Regions from separate parts of the Chimaeribacter sp. YP20170169 genome, predicted to be linked through region 1. Evidence: predicted binding sites of a transcription regulator. Region 1 holds the regulator's gene; the other holds the start of a gene.
What was found. Region 1 encodes LexA, which represses DNA repair genes until DNA is damaged. Its sites were predicted from a motif close to TNCTGTATGTACATACAGNA; they were not measured.
Positions count from the first base shown of each region.

Region 2: ACK3SD_RS10095 (metal-dependent hydrolase) is a predicted target of LexA. The motif match lies at 3,347-3,366, and genes of this name have one in related genera.

Region 1 covers NZ_CP176824.1:3,516,644-3,522,129, reverse strand. The annotation lists gene plsB (glycerol-3-phosphate 1-O-acyltransferase PlsB) at 1-1,721, opposite strand, end outside; gene ACK3SD_RS16045 (diacylglycerol kinase) at 1,847-2,215, shown strand; gene lexA (transcriptional repressor LexA) at 2,355-2,963, shown strand; gene dinF (MATE family efflux transporter DinF) at 3,078-4,421, shown strand; gene ACK3SD_RS16030 (CsbD family protein) at 4,772-4,981, shown strand; gene zur (zinc uptake transcriptional repressor Zur) at 5,147-5,486, opposite strand, start outside.
Region 2 covers NZ_CP176824.1:2,248,699-2,254,184, reverse strand. The annotation lists gene rhaS (HTH-type transcriptional activator RhaS) at 1-56, opposite strand, end outside; gene kdgR (DNA-binding transcriptional regulator KdgR) at 330-1,121, shown strand; gene ACK3SD_RS10100 (L-cystine transporter) at 1,175-2,566, opposite strand; gene ACK3SD_RS10095 (metal-dependent hydrolase) at 2,761-3,324, opposite strand; gene kduD (2-dehydro-3-deoxy-D-gluconate 5-dehydrogenase KduD) at 3,479-4,240, opposite strand; gene kduI (5-dehydro-4-deoxy-D-glucuronate isomerase) at 4,290-5,126, opposite strand; gene ACK3SD_RS10080 (cupin domain-containing protein) at 5,404-5,486, shown strand, end outside.

The DNA of each region.
Region 1 (5,486 bases):
GCTGGCGTCTGGTCAGGCACTGTCACGTCGCCAGCGTAGGGCACGTTGCGCAGCAGTTGCAGGTAGCAGTCGAGCTGCTCCAGCAGTTGTTCACGGGTCAACGAGCGCTGGCGCGAGGCGAGCAGGGCGGTGGAGCAGAGGTTCATGGCATTGGCCGCGGCGGCATTGTTGATGCGCACCATGATCTTGTCCGCCAGATCCTGCACCGTCGGCGTCAGCCAGCTTGGGCGCTGCGCTTCGATCGGATCGATGGCGTCACGCCAGGCCGGCACGTGCTGGTTAAGGTAGCTGGTGAGGTGCAGCGGCTCGCCGAAGTTCACATAGCCCTCGCCGAGGTTACGCAGCTTGCGCAGCCCGCGCAGCATCTGCAAAAAGCCCTCTTTCTCTTTGGTCGCGCCACGCAGCTCCTTGGCGTAGGTGCCCACCTCCATCACATGCTCATAGCCGATGTAGATCGGCACGAGGGTGATCGGGCGGGTGCCGCCGCGCAGCATCGCCTGAATGGTCATCGCCAGCGTGCCGGTTTTCGGCTCCAGCAGGCGGCCAGTGCGCGAGCGCCCGCCCTCGACGAAGTACTCCACCGAATAGCCGCGCGTAAAGAGTTCGCCCAGATACTCACGGAACACCGTGGAGTAGAGCTTGTTGCCCTTGAAGGTGCGGCGGATGAAGAACGCGCCCAGTCGGCGGAAGATCGGGCCGGCTGGCCAGAAGTTCAGGTTGATGCCAGCCGCGATGTGCGGCGGCACCAGCCCCTGATGGTAGAGCACGTAGGAGAGCAGCAGGTAGTCCATGTGGCTGCGGTGGCAGGGCACGTAGACGATCTCCTGTCCATCCTGCGCCAGCTGGCGCACGCGATCGGCGTTGCTGACGTTGATGCCTTGGTAGAGGCGGTTCCACGTCCAGCTCAGGATACGGTCGGAGAGGCGCACCGTCTCGTAGGAGAAGTCCGCGGCAATCTCCTCCATCAGGGCGATGGCGTTCTGCCGCGCCTTGTCATGGGAGATCTTCTTGCTGCGCGCCTCATCTTCCACTGCCTTCTCAATCGCCTTGGAGGCCAGCAGCTTGTTGAACAGATCCTGACGGGCTGGCAGGCGCGGGCCAACGGCGGCCAGCCGCTGGCGGGCGAAGTGCATCCGCGCGACGCGCGCCAGCTTCTGCGCGATGGTCTTGTCGGTGCCGTGCTCGGTCGCCATGTAGCGCAGGGAGACGGTATTGGAGAAGCGCACAAAGCTGTCGCGCCCCAGCCACACCACGGCGAAAAACTTCTGGATGCCGTTGAGCAGCCGCAGGTGCGGCATCATCTGGCCATCCCCCTCGCGGCCCGGCGAGCGGCCGAACATCACCGAAACTGGCAGCATCTGGATGTCGAGCTGTGGGTTGTTGCGGTGCAGGTCGAGGTAGTCGTGGAACAGCTTGACCGACTCCTCCTGTGGGGTGTAATAGCGGAAGAAGCGTGGCCCCTGGCCGATGAACACATGGCTCGGCAGGTGGTGGCCGTCAATCTCCAGCGGAATTAATGGATCGGGCAGGTTCTGCGCCAGGCACTGCCGCCGCAGGGTCAGAAGGTCTGCCTTCGAATCATAGGGTAAAACGTAAAGTACCGGCCGGGTCGGATCCAGGCGGAGTTCCGTCACCGGATCGGCAGGTATCACCTTGCTTCTTACCAGCAATTTGAGCGGTAAGTTCAAAAGGGAGTAGTAAAGTTTGCGCCAACCTGACATAAAAATGTAAAGCCTCATATAAGCGATGCGCCGCAAGGATATCAGAAAGCCGGTTTGATATCTTTCGTCCCGAGTGGATGAATAGCCGCTAAAATATTGTTAATTCATCTTAAGGTGCAGAGCGTATGGCAAATCAAACAACCGGGTTAGTCCGTATCTATAAAGCGGCCGGTTATTCAGTAAAAGGACTGCTGGCAGCCTGGAAAAATGAGGCTGCGTTCCGACAAGAGGCCATGTTGGCCATCCCGGCCATCATCCTGGCGTTCTGGCTGGATGTGACCACCGTTGAGCGCATCCTGATGGTCGGGGCCATCGTGCTGGTGATGATCATTGAGATTATCAACAGCGCGATCGAGGCCATTGTCGACAGAATCGGGCCGGAGTTGCATCCGCTCTCGGGCCGCGCCAAGGATCTTGGCTCGGCGGCCGTTGCGTTGGCTATCATACTGACACTTTTCGTCTGGGCAATGGTGCTGCTGCCCCATTTGTCATAACTTGCGAAGATTTACGCAAAAGCGCACGGTAAACAGTGCAAAATGCACCAGAACCGGGGATTTTTCGCCTGTCAGGTTTTCAACTGCGCCGTAGCTGTATATACTCCCAGCAAGACTGTATAAACAACCAGGGGGCGGGATGAAAGCACTTACCACCAGACAGCAAGAGGTCTATGACCTCATTCGCGACCACATTTCCCAGACCGGCATGCCGCCGACGCGTGCCGAGATTGCGCAGCGCCTGGGTTTCCGCTCGCCTAACGCGGCAGAAGAGCACCTGAAGGCGCTGGCGCGCAAGGGTGTGATTGAGATTGTCTCCGGCGCCTCACGCGGCATCCGCCTGCTGATGGAAGAGGAGAACGGCCTGCCGCTGATTGGCCGCGTCGCCGCCGGCGAGCCGCTGCTGGCCCAGCAGCACATTGAGAGCCACTACCAGGTTGACCCGGCGATGTTCAAGCCGAGCGCCGACTTCCTGCTGCGCGTCAGCGGCATGTCGATGAAAGATATCGGCATTCTGGATGGCGACCTGCTGGCGGTGCACAAGACCCAGGATGCGCGCAACGGCCAGGTCGTGGTGGCGCGCATTGATGATGAAGTCACCGTCAAGCGCCTGAAAAAGCAGGGCAACATTGTGCACCTGCTGCCGGAAAACAAAGAGTTCACCCCGATCGTGGTTGACCTGCGCGAGCAGACCTTCTCTATTGAAGGGCTGGCCGTCGGCGTCATTCGCAACGGCGACTGGAGCTAACGGCATAGGGCGCAGTGCAGGAAGCGGCTGCGCCAGCCGGATACAGTCCTGAACTCCTGATAACGCCCCCTCGTGGGGCGTTGTCGTTTCTTCTCCCTGCCCGTGAGCGAACTGATGCCACTGATTGCCGCCCTACGGTTCGGCGAGACCGACCGCCAGCTCTGGCGTTTGGCGCTGCCGATGATCTTCTCCAACGTCACCGTCCCGCTGCTGGGGCTGGTGGACACCGCCGTCATCGGCCACCTCGACAGTCCAGACTACCTCGGCGGCGTCGCGGTTGGCGCGATGGCGACCAGCTTCCTGTTTATGCTGCTGCTGTTCCTGCGCATGAGCACCACCGGCATGACGGCGCAGGCGTTCGGCGCCCGCGATCCGGCGCGGCTGGCGCGGGCCTTTATACAGCCGCTGCTGCTGTCGGTTGCCGCAGGCCTGCTGATTTTGCTGTTCCGCCACCCGCTGATTGAACTGGCGCTGGGGCTGGTGGGCGGCCATGCCGCGGTGCTGGAGCAGGCGCGGCTGTTCCTTGAGATCCGCTGGCTCAGCGCGCCCGCCTCACTGGCGAATCTGGTGATCCTCGGCTGGCTGCTGGGGGTACAGCATGTGCGCGCACCGGTGCTGCTGCTGGTGATAGGCAACCTGCTGAACATTGTGCTCGACCTGTGGCTGGTGATGGGGCTGCACTGGGGCGTGCAGGGCGCGGCGTGGGCAACCGTCCTGTCGGAGTACGCCACCCTGCTGCTCGGGCTGTGGCTGGCAGCGCGCGTCATGCGGCGGCGCGGCATCAGCCGGGCAATGCTGGCACAGGGCTGGCGCGGCGATCTGCGGCGGCTGCTGGCGCTTAACCGCGACATCATGCTGCGCTCGCTGCTGCTGCAACTCTGTTTCGCCTCACTGACCATTCTGGGCGCGCGGCTGGGCAGTGAGACGGTGGCGGTTAACGCCCTGTTGATGAACCTGCTGACCTTTACCGCCTATGCGTTGGATGGCTTTGCCTACGCGGTGGAGGCGCACTCGGGGGAGGCGTATGGCGCGCGCAACCGCGGGCAGTTGCAGGCGGTGTGGCATGCCGCCTGCCGGCAGGCCGGGCTGGTGGCGCTGGCGTTCGCGGCGCTCTATGCGCTGTTTGGGACACAGATTGTCGCGGCGCTCACCTCGCTACCGGCGCTACATGCGCTGGCGCAGCACTATCTGGGCTGGCAGGTGCTGCTGCCGCTGGTGGGCGTCTGGTGCTACCTGTTGGATGGCATGTTTATCGGGGCGACGCGTGGCCGTGAGATGCGTAACAGCATGGCGGTGGCCGCCGCAGGCTATGGCTTGACCCTGTTAACGCTGCCCTGGCTGGGCAACCATGCGCTGTGGCTGGCGCTGACGGTGTTCCTGGCCCTGCGAGGCCTAGCGCTGGGCTGGATTTGGCGTCGCCACTGGCAACAGGATAGCTGGTTCCCGGCAGGCGCCTGACGCGCCGTCGGGGCTGGCGGGCGGACATTCGTTGTTACATCTGCTAAGCGTTATTATCACTTCACGTTACCGCCTGTTTTCCCGCTCTTTTTATGCGCCCCTGCGCCCGGTCGTGCCCGTTTTTCAGGTTAATCTGACTACAAAAGCGGGCAAATTCCGCATGACCCACTACAATTATTCATACGGCAGGCGCTGATGGCGCTACCCGAGCGGTAGCCCCGGAGCCGGGCATAATGCAGAGGATGTCGTTCTTATGCCCCGCAGGCTCCGTCCCTGCCTCAATGATCACACCGGCTATGGAGATGCCTCCATCAGCCTCATCTGAACCAAGGTTAGGTAAGGAGATTATGATGAATAACGATCAAGTAGGCGGTAACTGGAAACAGTTTAAAGGCAAAGTTAAAGAACAATGGGGCAAGCTGACTGATGATGATATGACCACCATCGAAGGCAAACGCGAACAGCTTGTCGGCAAAATCCAGGAGCGCTACGGCTACGAGAAAGACGCAGCCGAGAAAGAGGTGAAAACCTGGGAAGACAGCAACAAATACAAATGGTAACCCCGGCCATTTGAGAGGTTCCGGCTTACCGGCCTCATGGGTGATGCCACTCACCCCAGGTAAGCCGGCATTAAGAATCCAGGGCTCTTCCGCTGCTCCTACCCGATAAGCGAAGGTACGGATGATGCGGCACAAGGATGTGCCCTTTCTTATTTCCCCACCCTCTTAACGCTTCTTCACCACGATGCTATGGTCGTGGCCGCAGGCGTGCTTATCCTCACAGCTCTCCACTTCACGGCACGGCGTACAGAGACCGTGGGCCTCCACCACACTGTGGCGCATGGCAAAGCCCGTCTCCTGCGCCAGTTTCGCCAAGATCTCCTCAATGCCTTGGGTCGTCTGCTCGGTCACCTGGCCGCAGCGGTCGCAGATGAACAGCGCCGAAGCATGGGTCGGCTCCTCGAAGTGGTGGCAGAGCACGTAGCTGTTGGCGGACTCCACGCGGTGGATAAACCCCTGCTCCAGCAGGAAGTCGAGGGCGCGGTAGACCGTCGGTGGCTTGGCC
Region 2 (5,486 bases), 1.3 Mb from region 1:
AGGGCCACCGCATCTTCCTGATGCGGGAAGTAGTCATCACTGCGCAAGGTATACATACGTTTCTCTCACTCAGACAGGCCGCGCCGCAGCGGTCAGATAGGGGTGTGGCATTAATTAAAACGAATAAATAAAAAAAATAAACCGGCGTTTCATTAAATTGTGACGCAGGTGAGATATTTTCGCATTTGGCAGGAGAAAGCGTGTAAGGGCGGAAAAAGTGCCGTAGATTGCTATGGTGATTGCATTTCTCTTATACTGAATTGCTGTTCTGATTTTTTTAAAACCCATTCATGCCCGCGGCCATTGGTCGCTGAAACAGGTAAGACACCATGGCGATTGCAGATCTTGATAAACAACCCGATTCCGTCTCATCCGTGCTGAAAGTCTTCGGCATCCTTCAGGCGCTGGGGGAGGAGCGGGAGATCGGCATCACCGAGCTTTCGCAGCGGGTGATGATGTCCAAGAGCACCGTCTACCGTTTTCTGCAGACCATGAAGTCATTGGGCTATGTCGCGCAGGAGGGGGAGTCGGAGAAGTATTCACTGACGCTGAAACTGTTTGAGCTGGGTGCCAAGGCGCTGCAAAACGTCGATCTGATCCGCAGCGCGGATATCGAGATGCGTGAACTCTCCAAATTGACGCGCGAGACCATCCACCTCGGTGCGCTGGATGAGGACAGCATCGTCTACATCCACAAAATTGACTCGATGTATAACCTGCGCATGTACTCGCGCATTGGCCGCCGCAACCCGCTGCACAGCACCGCCATTGGCAAGGTACTGCTCGCCTGGCGTGACCGTAATGACGTGGCGGAGATCCTGTCACAGGTGGAGTTCACCCGCAGTACCACGCGTACCGTAGGCAGCGCCGAGGAGCTGATGCCGGTGCTGGAGACGGTGCGCGAGCAGGGCTACGGTGAGGACAATGAGGAGCAGGAGGAGGGGCTGCGCTGCCTGGCGGTGCCGGTCTTTGACCGCTTTGGGGTGGTAATTGCTGGCCTGAGCATGTCTTTCCCCACCATCCGTTTCTCGGAAGAGGCCAAGGCCCACTATGTGGAGATGCTGCACACCGCCGCCCGCAATATCTCTGAGCAGATGGGCTACCACGACTACCCCTTCTAAATTGCAGCCATAAAAAAAGGCCGGGATAACCCGGCCTTTTTTGTGTGCGCTGCTTAACGGTGTGCCAGTTCAGCGCTCTCGTCTGCGTTCATCACGCTCTTATCGGTCTGACGCATCAGCTGGCTGGTCACCGTACCGGCGGTCATGGAACCGCTGACGTTCAGCGCGGTACGGCCCATGTCAATCAGCGGCTCTACGGAGATCAGCAGCGCTACCAGCGTCACGGGCAGGCCCAGCGCCGGCAGCACGATCAGCGCGGCGAAGGTCGCACCGCCGCCCACGCCCGCCACACCGGCCGAGCTGAGGGTCACGATGCCCGCCAGGGTGGCGATCCATGCTGGGTCAAACGGGTTGATGCCCACGGTCGGGGCCACCATGACGGCCAGCATCGCCGGGTAGAGGCCGGCACAGCCATTCTGGCCGATGGTGGCACCAAAGGAGGCGGAGAAGCTGGCGATTGACTCCGGCACGCCAAGGCGGCGGGTCTGCGCTTCCACGTTCAGCGGGATGCTGGCGGCGCTGGAGCGGCTGGTGAAGGCGAACGTGATCACCGGCCAGACCTTGCGGAAGAAGCGGCCAGGGTTAACGCCGACGCCTGCCAGGAACAGCGCGTGCACCACGAACATGATGCCGAGGCCGAGGTAGGAGGCGACCACAAAGCTGCCCAACTTGATAATGTCCTGCACGTTGGAGCCAGCAACCACTTTGGTCATCAGCGCCAGCACGCCGTACGGCGTCAGTTTCATCACCAGACGCACCAGCTTCATCACCCAGGATTGCAGGGTGTCGATGGCGGTCAGCACGCGCTCGCCTTTAACTTTGTCATCTTTCAGCAGGTGCAGCGCGGCCACACCCAGGAAGGCGGCGAAGATCACCACGCTGATGATGGAGGTCGGGTTGGCGCCGGTCAGTTCGGCGAACGGGTTTTTCGGCACAAAGGAGAGCAGCAGCTGTGGCACGGTCAGGTCAGAGACCTTGCCCGCATAGTTGCTCTGGATGGCGGCCAGACGCGCGCTCTCTTGCGCACCCTGCACCAGCCCTTCGGCGGTCAGGTTAAACAGCCAGGTCACGAACACGCCCACCAGTGCGGCGATAAGCGTGGTGATCAGCAGCGTACCGATGGTCAGCAGGCTGATTTTGCCGAGTGAAGAGGCGTTATGCAGCTTGGCAACGGCGCTCAGGATGGAGGCGAACACCAGCGGCATCACAATCATCTGCAACAGCTGCACGTAGCCGTTGCCGACAATGTTGAACCAGCTGATGGACTCTTTCAGCGTGGCGCTCTCTGCGCCATAGACCGCCTGAAGCCCCAGGCCAAACAGCACGCCCAGCACCAGACCGGCCAGCACCTTTTTCGCCAGGCTCCATTGGGTGCGGCGGGTCAGCGCCAGCAGCCACAGCAGCGCGACAAACACCACAATATTTATGACGAGCGCAAGGTTCATACTCATCTCTCCAGAAGTAAACGGGTTAAACAGTGAATCATTTGCAGGTTGGTCCGATTGACAGAACCTTCACCTGATAAAGCGATGGCGCATAGGGTAACAGGCCGCATCGCGCGGCCTTATAACCAGATCTTATGGCTTATAACTTTTTGTGTTTTTTTGTGTGATCTTTCACCGGCTTGATGATAAGCCGGTCAGATAGACGTGAAGTTTTTGATCAGCGCGCCGACATCCTGCAAGTGCAACATGCTCGCCAGCGCTGGCCCCTGTTGCCACCAGACCGCCAGCCCCACCAGCAACAGGCAGAGGGTGCGCTCCCGCTGGTTGCCGCGCTGGCTGTTGAGGATCGGCATACGGAAGCGCCAGCGGAAGGGCCACAGCAGCGGTACGCCAGCCGGCGTCAGCATGTCCGCCACGATGTGGCTGAGGTAGCCGACAATCATGGCATGTAGCACATCCAGCGGGATGCCCCACTCCGGCGGCAGTTTGGCGCGGAACAGCAGAATGCCGATCGCCACTGCCAGCAGGCTATGGGTAAAGCCACGGTGGCCAAACATGCGCGAGATCGGGACGGAGATCCACTTCAGCCGTCGGCCAAGCAGCGAGCGGGGGTGATCAATGTCGGGCAGCAGGGAGGTAACCAGCGCGCTGGGAATAATGTGCCACCAGTCGCCTTGGGCCAGCTCAGGGGTAAGCTCGGCCTTTTTCGCGAAAATGGCGCAGGCAACGGAAAAGATGAGATGCCCTTCGGCGGTCATAACCAAACATCCTGACGGGTAAAACTGTTATTTTATCCAGTATAAGGCATATTCAGGAACGGCGGAAGCGGTGACGGTGTAACTATTTGCAAGCACAGGGAAATATCGTGCATAAAAAACGCGGCCATTGGCCGCGTGATAAAGGGAGGGGACGTTAACGCGCCAGCCAACCGCCGTCAACCGCCAGCGTGTAGCCGTTGACATAGTCCGAGGCGCTGGACGCCAGAAATACCACCGGCCCCATCATATCCTCTGGCACCCCCCAGCGGCCTGCCGGGATGCGGTCGAGGATCTCCTTGCTGCGATCCTCATCCTCACGCAGTTGCTGGGTGTTGTTGGTCACCATGTAACCTGGCGCGATGGCGTTGACGTTGATGCCATGCTTCGCCCACTCGTTGGCCAACAGGCGGGTGACACCCAGTACCGCACTCTTCGAGGCGGTGTAGGAGGGGACGCGGATGCCGCCCTGATAAGAGAGCATCGAGGCGATGTTGATGATCTTGCCGCCGTCGCCCTGCTGGATAAACTGCTTTGCCACCGCTTGTGACAGGAAGAAGACGGTTTTGATGTTGACGTTCATCACCTCGTCCCACTCCTGCTCACTGAACGCCAGGGCGTCCTGGCGGCGGATAATGCCAGCGTTGTTGACCAGGATATCGATGCGGCCAAAGTGCGCCACCGCCTGCTCCAGAATGCCGGGGATCACCTCGATGCTGCTCAGGTCCGCCCGGATACTCAGGAAGCGACGCCCGAGCGCTTCCACCGCCTGTTGGGTCTCGCCAGCGTCAGAGTGGGTGACGCCAATAATGTCGCATCCCGCCTGCGCCAGCCCGATGGCCATTCCCTGACCCAACCCGGTGTTGCACCCTGTTACCAGGGCCACTCGATCTTTCAGTTCAAACGCGCTCAGCATCATCGTTCACTCTCTTATGGTAGCTGTTTTATGCAGGTGAAGGTCACGGCGTCTAGCGCAGGTCGCGGACGGCGACGTGGTCCATATCGCCGAAGACCTGATTTTCGCCGATCATGCCCCAGATGAAGGTGTAGCGCTTGGTGCCGACGCCCGCGTGGATTGACCAGCTGGGCGAAATCACCGCCTGCTCATTCTGCACCAGCAGGTGGCGCGTCTCCTGCGGCTGGCCCATCATGTGGAATACGGCGGTCTCTTCATCCATGTCGAAGTAGAAGTAGACCTCCATCCGGCGCTCATGGGTGTGGCACGGCATGGTGTTCCACAGGTTGCCGTCGGCCAGCTTGGTCAGCCCCATCGTGAGCTGGCAGGTGGGGAGCACGTCCGGCACGATAAATTTGTTGATGGTACGGCGGTTGCTGGTGGCATCCTCGCCCAGCGTCTGCGGCGACGCCTCAGCCAGCGTGATTTTGCGGTTGGGGTAGGTGGTGTGCGCCGGCGCGCTATTGTAGTAGAACTTGGCCGGGCGTGATGCCTCGACGCTGCTGAACTCCACCACCTCTGCGCCTTTGCCGACGTACAGCGCCTCTTCGTTGCCTACCTCGAAGGTTTCGCCATCCACCACAATCAGCCCCGGCCCGCCAATGTTGATCACGCCCAGTTCGCGGCGCTCCAGGAAGTAACTCACCCCCAGCTGCTTGCCCACCTCGCCGCCAATGGAGACCGTCTTCTGCACCGGCTTGATGCCGCCAATGATGATGCGGTCGATGTGGCTGTAGGTCATGGTGTAGGTATCGTCTTCAAAAATCTTTTCAATCAGGAACTCACGGCGCAGGCCGGCGGTGTCGAGCTGTTTGGCGTGGTCGCTGTGGATGCTTTGACGGACTTGCATGTCAGTGCCTCATAGGGATTGGGGAGGAAGGGAGAGGGATGCGTCGGGCAGAGGGAGAGGCCGCGTGGCAGCGACAGCCTGCCCATCTTGGGCACCCGGTGCACCCTCGTCTTCACAAAGCATAGTGCCGGCGGTATATGAATTCAATAAAAATGAAATAACGTTTTATTTATACTTTGAGCAGCGTCATGCTTTTGCACCTCGGTAGCTGACGCCCAGCTGGATGGGGCTGCTATGATTGCCCAAGCAATCCCACTTATGACGACAGGAGCAGGGTATGAACACATTCTTTTTTGATCAGGAGACCCCATGGGAAGATCTAGGGCGGGGCGTCAGACGCAAGGTAATGACCTGGAGCGA